One region of the Pseudoalteromonas sp. MMG006 genome, then DNA from elsewhere that is predicted to be linked to it. Evidence: predicted binding sites of a transcription regulator. Region 1 holds the regulator's gene; each other region holds the start of a gene.

Region 1 (3,184 bases):
ATGATTTAGGTGATAACAAACAGTTACTAATAGCAACAGGTAGCCCAGCTTATTTCGAAGAAAAACAAGCTGACGGCACGGTAATGAGCGCCAGTGCAAACGAGGTGCGTTACGATGTAGCAAAACGATTTTTAACGCTTGTTGGTGATGCTGAAGTTGCGCAAGCAGGTCAAAAAATCAATGCAAAAAGCATTACGTACGACATGCAACAGCAATTAATTAGCGCCGAAAAAGATGAAAACTCAACCGACCGCGTGCACACTATTTTAGTGCCTGTTAAGCCAAAAAAAGAAAGTGATAAAGGTCAGCCATGAGCACATTAAAAGCAGAGCTATTAGCAAAAAGCTATAAAGGTCGCGAAGTTGTAAAAAACGTTGGCCTTGAAGTCAAAGCCGGCAGTATTGTAGGGTTACTCGGACCAAATGGTGCAGGCAAAACGACTACTTTTTATATGATAGTAGGCCTTGTACCAAGCGATAAAGGCAAAATTTCTATCGATGAGAACGATATTACTCTTTTACCCATGCATAGTCGTGCTAGATTAGGCATAGGTTACTTGCCACAAGAATCGTCAATTTTTAGAAAGCTTAGCGTTTATCAAAACCTAATGGCTATTTTAGAAACGCGTAAAGAGCTTAATAAAAAAGCGAGAGAAGATACGCTTAACAACTTGTTAGATGAATTTAGTATCCAACATATTCGAGACAGCCAAGGTATGGCTTTATCGGGTGGTGAGCGCCGTCGTGTAGAAATAGCGCGCGCATTAGCCGCTAATCCTAAATTTATTTTATTGGATGAGCCTTTTGCAGGTGTTGACCCTATATCGGTATTAGATATAAAGAAAATAATAGAACACCTTAAAAATCGCGGCATTGGTGTATTAATTACCGACCATAATGTAAGAGAAACCCTTGATGTTTGTGAAAAAGCCTACATTGTTTCTCATGGAGAGTTAATTGCTTCTGGTACACCAGAGCACGTATTAAACGATAAAACGGTACGCGATGTTTATTTAGGCGAGCAATTTAGGCTGTAACATTTACGCCATGTCTTTAAGCATCTGCTAGTATTAATTATAACAACATAAAAGGATTGTTAGAGATACATGAGGCAATCATTACAGCTGCGCATGGGCCAGCAACTTACAATGACTCCACAGCTGCAACAAGCAATTCGTTTGCTGCAACTCAGTACATTGGATCTCCAGCAAGAAATACAAGAAGCGCTTGATAGTAATCCGCTTCTCGAAGTAGATGAACAAGATTACACGGAAGAATCGGCTGGTAAAAACGAGCAAAAAGCAGATAACGACGAAGTAACCGTAAGCGCTAGTGCTGACGAAAAACCGAGCGAGTACGAGCAAGATAGTGGTGAAGCACTTACTAAAGATACAGTAAGTGACGAAATGGCTATGGATGTAAGCTGGGATGAGTACATGAGCGCAGCACCTGCTTCATCATCAGGCCCAATGCCAGAAGATGAATCTATTTACCAAGGTGCTTCAACCGAAACACTTCACGAATACCTAATGTGGCAATTACAGCTCACGCCATTTAGTCCCACGGATGAAGCTATCGCAATAGCGATAGTTGAAGCCGTAGATGACTCTGGTATTTTAACACTTAGTTGTGAAGAAATTTTAGAAAGCTTTAATCAAGAGAATGACGACGAAGGTGAAGTTGAACTTGATGAAATAGAGGCCGTTTTAAAACGTATTCAGTTATTTGATCCTGTGGGTATAGCAGCTCGTAGCTTACAAGAGTGTTTGTGTATTCAGCTAAATCAGTTTGATAAAGATGCGCCTTTTATCAATGAAACAAAGATGATTTTAACCGAGCATATTGATCTATTAGCAGCTCGCGACTATCGTACATTAATGAAGAAAACTAAGCTCAAAGAAGACGAGCTTAAAGAAGTAATGACGTTAATACACACTCTAAACCCTAAACCCGCAGATACTATAGTAAGGGAAGAGTCAGAGTATGTAATTCCCGATGTGTCGGTGAAAAAAATAAAAGGCCGCTGGGTCGTTGAGCTAAACCCAGATAGCATGCCTAAAATACGTGTTAATAGCCAATATGCAGCTATGTCGCGTACAGTTAAATCTAGTGGTGATAGTCAATTTATTCGCTCTCATTTACAAGAAGCTAAATGGTTTATAAAAAGCCTAGAGAGCAGAAACGACACATTGCTTAAAGTAACTAATTGTATTGTTAAGCAGCAACAGGGCTTTTTTGAGCATGGTCCAGAGGCCATGAAGCCTATGGTTTTAAACGATGTTGCTGAAATGGTAGAAATGCACGAATCGACTATTTCGCGCGTAACTACTCAAAAGTACATGCACACGCCACGTGGTATATTTGAGCTTAAATACTTTTTCTCAAGCCATGTAAGCACCGAAAATGGCGGTGAGTGTTCGTCTACAGCAATACGTGCTTTGATAAAAAAATTGATTGCCGCAGAAAACTCAGCAAAACCATTGAGTGATAGTAAAATTGCGGATATATTGGCTGAGCAAGGAATTAAAGTAGCTAGACGCACAATCGCAAAATACCGCGAATCTCTGGCTATTCCACCGTCTAATCAACGAAAGAGTTTGATATAAGACGCAAAACAAAGAGGAAAACGCTTATGCAACTAAACTTAACTGGTCGTCATGTAGATGTTACTGATTCATTGAGAGACTACGTAAATAATAAATTTGCAAAGCTAGAAAGGCATTCTGATCATATAAACAATGTTCATGTCATTCTCGATGTAGAAAAACTCAACCAAAAAGCTGAAGCTACTATCCATGTAAGTGGTGCAGAATTATTTGCATCTACTGAACATCAAGATATGTATGCTGCCATTGACTCGTTGATTGATAAGCTCGATCGTCAAGTTATTAAACACAAAGAGAAGCTTGCTCGACACTAATATGATGAAATTAAGCTCACTTATATGCCAGGACTGCAGCAAAGCTGCGGTCCTTTTTAATAGCAAAAAAAGAATTTTAGAGTTTATTAGTGAGCTTGCTCATGAAAAGCTTCCTTACCTTTCCCAACAAGATATCTTATCTGCTTTAATGAATAGAGAGAAACTTGGCAGCACGGGGATAGGCCGTGGTATAGCAATCCCTCATGGAAGAATGAGTGGTGCAGAAGAGCCATTAGCATTAGTACTTGTAAGTGAAAAAGCAATA
Region 2 (3,184 bases), 230 kb from region 1:
GCGATAACCCAACCCAGCACTCAGCCAATTAAAGTCTACATCCACACCATCATCTGAATTACCAACAGTCTGGTATTGGCCAGATAGGAAAAAGTTTTCGCCTAAAAGCGTGCTACCATCAAAAGTCCAACCATCGGCATCATCGCCATCAATATCACCGTCAAGGTAACCTGCAGAAACATAATTAAAGTTTGGAGATTCTGCCAGTGCAGCGGGGCTCGCAACAACAGCAGTAAAAAGTAAGATTGCAATTTTATTTGTTTTCATAGTACTTCCTTATAAATTTTTTTTAACAACCTAAATTGTACCCAGGAAAGTACACAACTATCTTCTTGATTGCAAATATAAAATAAGAGGATAAATCTAAAATTACAGTTCTAGCTTGCTTCCAAAAAATGCTAAATGATTAGTTATTTGAAAAGGTAGTAATTAAGTAGTTATAAAACTATGAATCATTGAATGAAGTGTTAGTGCTATAGGATATTGAGAAATTTACTTGAAAGATTTTGATAAGTGGTGGCCCCTCCCAGACTCGAACTGGGGACCTAACGATTATGAGTCGTGTGCTCTAACCAACTGAGCTAAGGGGCCAACTTTATATAACTGCATGGCAGTTAATTTTTGAAGCGTTTAGCCACTAAGCGACTAAAGCGGGTTGCAGTATAAAAACTTTTTAAGGGCTTGTCACTAGCAAAAACCTTTATTTTAACAATCAATAAGCTAACTGCTTAAATAGTAATCTTTTCAGTGGGAAATAATATAAAAATGTGGGGATTTATAGTACGGAAGACATGTAAGCCGTCTAACAGGTCGGCTTACATTACATAAAGTGCGGCATTACTTTTTGGCAATTATATAAATTGCATGTATTAAGCCTGGGAAGTAACCCAGTAGTGTTAGTAAAATATTTAGCCAAAAGTGCATACCTAAACCAACTTGTAAAAACACGCCCAGTGGTGGCAATAAAATCGACAAAATAATACGAATGATATCCATGATGTAACTCCTTTAAAATGACAAAGCAAAAAGCCCAGCAGCGCTGGGCTTTTAGTATAGTGTATTATTCAGCAACGATAGTTAATTCATCAACTACGTCACGAACATCTTCAGCGTTTTTAGCAATTTTTACAGCTAACTGCTTTTCAGCTTCAGATTCAACTGAACCTTTTAGCTTCACTACACCGTTGTCGGTATCAACATCGATATCTGTACCGTCAACCTCTGAATCGAATAAGAAGCGCGTAGTAATTACCGTGGTAATTTTAGCGTCTGTTAAATCGTTGTCATCAGTGTCCATATCGGTATCTGTAGTTTTTGCGTCCATATCTTTAACAACAGTTAAGTTATTATCTACGTCCGTTACGCCATCTAGGCTAATTACAAGTTCTTCAGCTAACTCTTTATCTAAGTCGCTGTTTACTTTACCTGTAAGTACTACCTTGCCATTTTTTACATCAGTGTTAATGTCAAAGTTGTTTAGATTAGTGTTCATCAGAAGCACTGTTTCTGCCTTACCATCAATCCAAGCATCTTTACTTTCGTTTTCCCAGCTGCTTGCTTGCGCACCCATTGCTGTAGTACCAAGAACTAACGCTGCAATCATAGACTTATTGAATGTTTTCATAATCTTTCTCCTTTTGATTAAAGACGAATTTATTAATGCGAGCTTTAGGCCAACTTTATTTATGTATAAAATTCAATTGGTTGAGGTTTAATTCGTATTTTTAGTCTCTGGGCCTCAAGTAAAGTTTTACAGGCTTATCGGTAAAACTTTCTCAAGTAGTGAAAATAACTAGATAATTGCAATTTTGGTTAATCTATCGTTAATATAAACAACGCTTAAACATCGCTATAAAATAAACCACTGATATTTAAGTATTTTTAAATTGGTACGTTGATTGCTTTTCTATTGGTACTAACTAAATAAAAGGATTGCTCCTAATGTCTGTAAAAATTGAAGACCGCCCAATAGAACACGTTCGTGAACAAGTGATTGATCAGCTAATTTATAATTACAGCCATGGGGTTATTTCTGTAGAGGCATTTGAACGACGTTTAGATGAAGCGATGGATGCGAGCTCAAACGAAGCATTAATGAACTTAGTGGAAGATTTAACACTTAACACCGATAACCAATATAAAGCACACAAACACACGCAGTTTTCTCCAAATTATAGTGCACAACAAAACAGCGATGACGACTTTACCTTGCGCAGCATATTAGGCTCTAATGAGCGAAGTGGCCAATGGGTTGTACCAAAAAACATATATCTACATAACTATATGGGCTCTGTAGTACTTGATTTTACCGATGCTATATTTACACATCAAAACGTAACTATTCACGTTAACTGTATTTTTGGTAGTGATGAAATATACGTGCCGGAGCATGTAAATGTAGTATCTAAAATGTTTTGTACATTAAGCAGCTTTGAAAATAAGTCGGTATCGCTTAATAAGCGCCAAGGCCCAACAATTCACATTGAAGGCAAGGCTATATTGGGTTCGGTAGAAGTAAAAGTTAAACGCACAATTAAAGAAAAATTTATAAGTTTTGCTAATGAACTAAAAGCTCAGCTTGGCGCTGGTAACAACCGCTCATAACACACTATTTTAGCACCGCGCTTTGCGGTGCTAACAATGGTTATAAGTCGTTATTTCGCTCACTGGGTATATCACTTAAATATTCTACAAACTCTATTTCAAAGCCTGCGGGGTCAATATAATACACATTTTTTCTAAATGGATTAGCACTCCCATTTTTACTTATATTAAAGCCCGCTTTTTTTAAACGCGTTACTACTGCATTTATATTGCTAGTAACATAAGCAAAGTGAGCAAAACCAACTTGATGCCCAGACAAGTACCTGTTTTCTCCCTCACCATGGTCGCTTATGGCAATGTAATGGGTTTCATCACCAAAGTGTACCCAACGTCTTGGCTTACCATACCAATCGCCTTTTCCTTCACTCCTAATTGACCAATACGGAAATGCAGCTTGATAAAACTCAAGCATAGAATCGATATCGTTTGCGACTAAGTTTACGTGTTCTAAATACATAATTTTCCTTATTTGTTTAAGTTGAGGTCACGATAAAACCTCAAGCTAACTTTAGGTAAAGCATTATTTAAAATTAATTACGCTTTAAAACACGGGTACTTTTAGCGCTGTATAAAAAACATG
Region 3 (3,184 bases), on a different contig from region 1:
CGTGGGCTGCATGGCAGGCGCGTAAAGCACTAAAAGTGGTGTGGGATGATGGTAAAAACGGCGATTATAATTCAGAGAACTTTAAAAAGTCGTTATTGCAAACAGTGAATGAGCCGCAAGCGCATGTGCGCGAAATAGGCGATACCACTAGCGTATTGGCTAAATCGAGTAATAAACTTGTAGCCGATTACTATGCGCCGCACTTAGCCCAAGCACCTATGGAGCCACCTTGCGCCACGGCAATGTACAATAAAGACAGTGTAGATATTTGGGCTGCAACGCAAAACCCACAAGCCGATATGAAAACCGTAGCCGCATTACTTGGTATGCAAGAGAGCCAAATTAACGTGCATGTCACCATGTTAGGTGGCGGTTTTGGGCGTAAATCAAAACCTGATTTTTCAGCAGAAGCTGCTTACATTTCAATGAAAGTGGGTAAACCCATACGCGTACAATGGACGCGAGAGGATGATATTCAACATAGCTTTTACCATGCAGTATCGGCTCAACATATTGAAGCGTCATTAGATGAAAAAGGTAACATAGAAGCTTATTTACATCGTACGGCGTTTTCGCCAATTGTATCTACGTTTCAAGAAGGGGCAACGTCGCCAGCAGGCTTTGAGCTGCGCTTAGGCTTTACTGATAACCCTATAAACTCACCTAATTTAAAGCTAGAAAATGGCGAAGCACCCGCTAAAACTAGAGTAGGTTGGATGCGCTCGGTATCAAATATTTTCCATGCTTTTGCTATTCAGTCATTTATTGCTGAAGCGGCGCACAAAGCAGGGCGCGACCAAAAAGATTATTTACTCGAAACCATAGGCCCTGATCGCATATTGGATGTAACTGAGCAAAATGCGACGTACGATAACTATGGCGGCGATAAAGATGTTTACCCATTAGATATTGGTAAGTTACGTCATGTTATTGAAAAAGTAGCTGATATAAGCAAATGGGGCCGAAAACTTCCAAAAGGTCGGGGTTTAGGTATTGCAGCGCACCGCAGCTTTTTAACGTATGTGGCAACGGTAGTTGAAGTAGAAGTGTCGGATGCTGGCGATTTAAACGTAATTAAATCGTGGGTTGCCATTGATGCAGGTACGGTTGTAAACACCGATACCGTTAAAAATCAAACGCAAGGTGGTTCTATTTACGGTATTACAACAGCAATCAGCGATGGTATTACTTTTGACAAAGGTCGCGTGCAGCAAAGTAACTTTCATGATTACCGCGTACCGCGTATGAGCGATTCACCACTAGAGGTAGAAGTCGAAATAATACAAAGCGATGCGCCACCAGCAGGCGTTGGCGAGCCCGCAACACCGGTTTACGCCCCTGCATTGTGTAACGCTATTTTTGCCGCTTGTGGTAAACGTATTAGGCAATTGCCTATAGGTAACCAATTAAAAGCGTAAATAACGTCCTTTTTTAGCCGTTAAACAAAAAAAACCGCCAATGGCGGTTTTTTTAGAAGTTAGCGATTAGTGAGTTTTTTCAAACTCATCTACTTCACGCTCTGCTTCTTCTTTAGATTTACCGTACTGCTGCTGGATTTTACCCACTAGCTCCTTACGGCTACCTTCAATTTTGTCTAAATCGTCGTCAGTAAGATCGCCCCATTTTTGTTGCGCCTTACCTTTAAGTTCGTTCCAATTACCTTTCATACGATCGCTGTTCATAAGTATCTCCTTACTTAGATTTATTTAACGTTCACTATAAAAGGAGCAAGGCGCGTTCCAACCAGTCAAACTTTTATTTTATGTTTATAGTCAGCAGCTTATATTTTTAAGAGGGGCGTTATCTATATTTCAATAAGTACATCCTTAAAAAATGTACAGAGCGGTTTGTAATTATTTCTGATTATGATGCTTTTTATAACCACTCAGCTTTAGCGGCGCGTTTATTTTTGGTTTTTGTTACAATGCATACAAAGCAATTTTGGGTAAATAGCAGTGCTGCCGGTTCAAAACATATATCAACAACTTCTAACTACATTACAAACTAACCCTATAACGTTATTACAAGCACCACCTGGTGCAGGTAAATCAACATGGTTACCGCTGCAGCTTATGCGCGACGGGCGTTTTAAACGTATTGTAATGCTAGAGCCGCGTCGCTTAGCAGCGCGTAATATTGCCAGTTATTTAGCAAAGTGCCAAAACGAGAATGTGGGGCAAAGTGTTGGCCTGCGAGTACGAGGTGAGAGCAAAGTAAGTAGTAATACGCGCCTTGAAATAGTGACTGAGGGCATGCTTACACGCATGCTACAAAACGATCCTGAACTTAGCGATATAGACTTACTGATATTTGATGAGTTTCACGAACGCTCAATTGCAGCCGATACCTCACTGGCCTTTGCTTTAGAGACCCAAAGTGCACTGCGTGACGATTTAACTATACTGCTTATGTCGGCGACCCTTGATACCGAGCGCTATACACAATTTTTTGACTGCCCAGTTATTCAATCAAGTGGGCGCAGTTACCCCATAGACGAAGTATACATACCCATAAAAGATGAAAGCCGTTGGCTTGATGCTATTCCCTCTTTAATAAAACAAGCACTAAACGAGCAAAGCGGCAGTGCGCTGGTGTTCTTGCCTGGGCAATTTGAAATATCACGCGTACAACAGGCCCTTAATGATTTGCCAAGTAATTGCCTAGTTGCCACGTTATTTGGCGAGCAAGATAAAGCCAATCAGCAGGCGGCGATTGCCCCTGCGCCTGAGGGTATGCGCAAAGTTGTGCTTACCACCAATGTAGCTGAAACCAGCTTAACTATTGAAGGCATACGTATTGTTATTGATAGCGGTAAACGCCGCGCGGCCAGTTATAACTTAAAAACAGGTGTAACGGAGCTTACAACACAAAGTATATCGCGCTCCTCTGCCGTGCAGCGTGCAGGGCGAGCAGGGCGAATAGATCAAGGTGTGGTGTACAGGCTTGGTTCAAAACAAACCTTTGAGCGACGCAATAGCCACGATAACCCCGAAATACTCACCTCGGACATAAGCCAACTTATGCTTGAAGCAAAACAGTGGGGTGCAAATATTAGCGAACTCACCTTGCTTGATAAGCCAACGGCTCAGCAATGCACACAAGCAATGAGCTTACTAACTATGCTTGAAGCCATCGATGGCAAAGGCAAACTAACAAAGTTAGGCAGTAACATGCTGGGTTTTGG

What was found. Region 1 encodes sigma-54, which starts transcription at its own class of promoters, with help from an activator protein. Its sites were predicted from a motif close to GTTGGCACGNNNNTNGNNT; they were not measured.
Region 2: the regulator sigma-54 is predicted to act here: its motif matches at 1,660-1,678, upstream of J8L73_RS05370 (BON domain-containing protein).
Region 3: the regulator sigma-54 is predicted to act here: its motif matches at 1,726-1,744, upstream of J8L73_RS02965 (CsbD family protein).

What each region holds. Positions count from the first base shown of each region.
Region 1 covers NZ_JAGJEJ010000003.1:23,018-26,201, forward strand. Annotated here, with positions in the region: gene lptA (lipopolysaccharide transport periplasmic protein LptA) at 1-314, shown strand, start outside; gene lptB (LPS export ABC transporter ATP-binding protein) at 311-1,036, shown strand; gene J8L73_RS04265 (RNA polymerase factor sigma-54) at 1,106-2,605, shown strand; gene hpf (ribosome hibernation promoting factor) at 2,632-2,919, shown strand; gene ptsN (PTS IIA-like nitrogen regulatory protein PtsN) at 2,924-3,184, shown strand, end outside.
Region 2 covers NZ_JAGJEJ010000003.1:253,518-256,701, forward strand. Annotated here, with positions in the region: gene J8L73_RS05355 (outer membrane beta-barrel protein) at 1-267, opposite strand, end outside; tRNA gene J8L73_RS05360 (tRNA-Ile) at 515-591, opposite strand; gene J8L73_RS05365 (YqaE/Pmp3 family membrane protein) at 838-996, opposite strand; gene J8L73_RS05370 (BON domain-containing protein) at 1,061-1,624, opposite strand; gene J8L73_RS05375 (LiaF domain-containing protein) at 1,942-2,604, shown strand; gene J8L73_RS05380 (VOC family protein) at 2,645-3,061, opposite strand.
Region 3 covers NZ_JAGJEJ010000002.1:102,228-105,411, forward strand. Annotated here, with positions in the region: gene J8L73_RS02960 (molybdopterin cofactor-binding domain-containing protein) at 1-1,418, shown strand, start outside; gene J8L73_RS02965 (CsbD family protein) at 1,485-1,682, opposite strand; gene hrpB (ATP-dependent helicase HrpB) at 1,956-3,184, shown strand, end outside.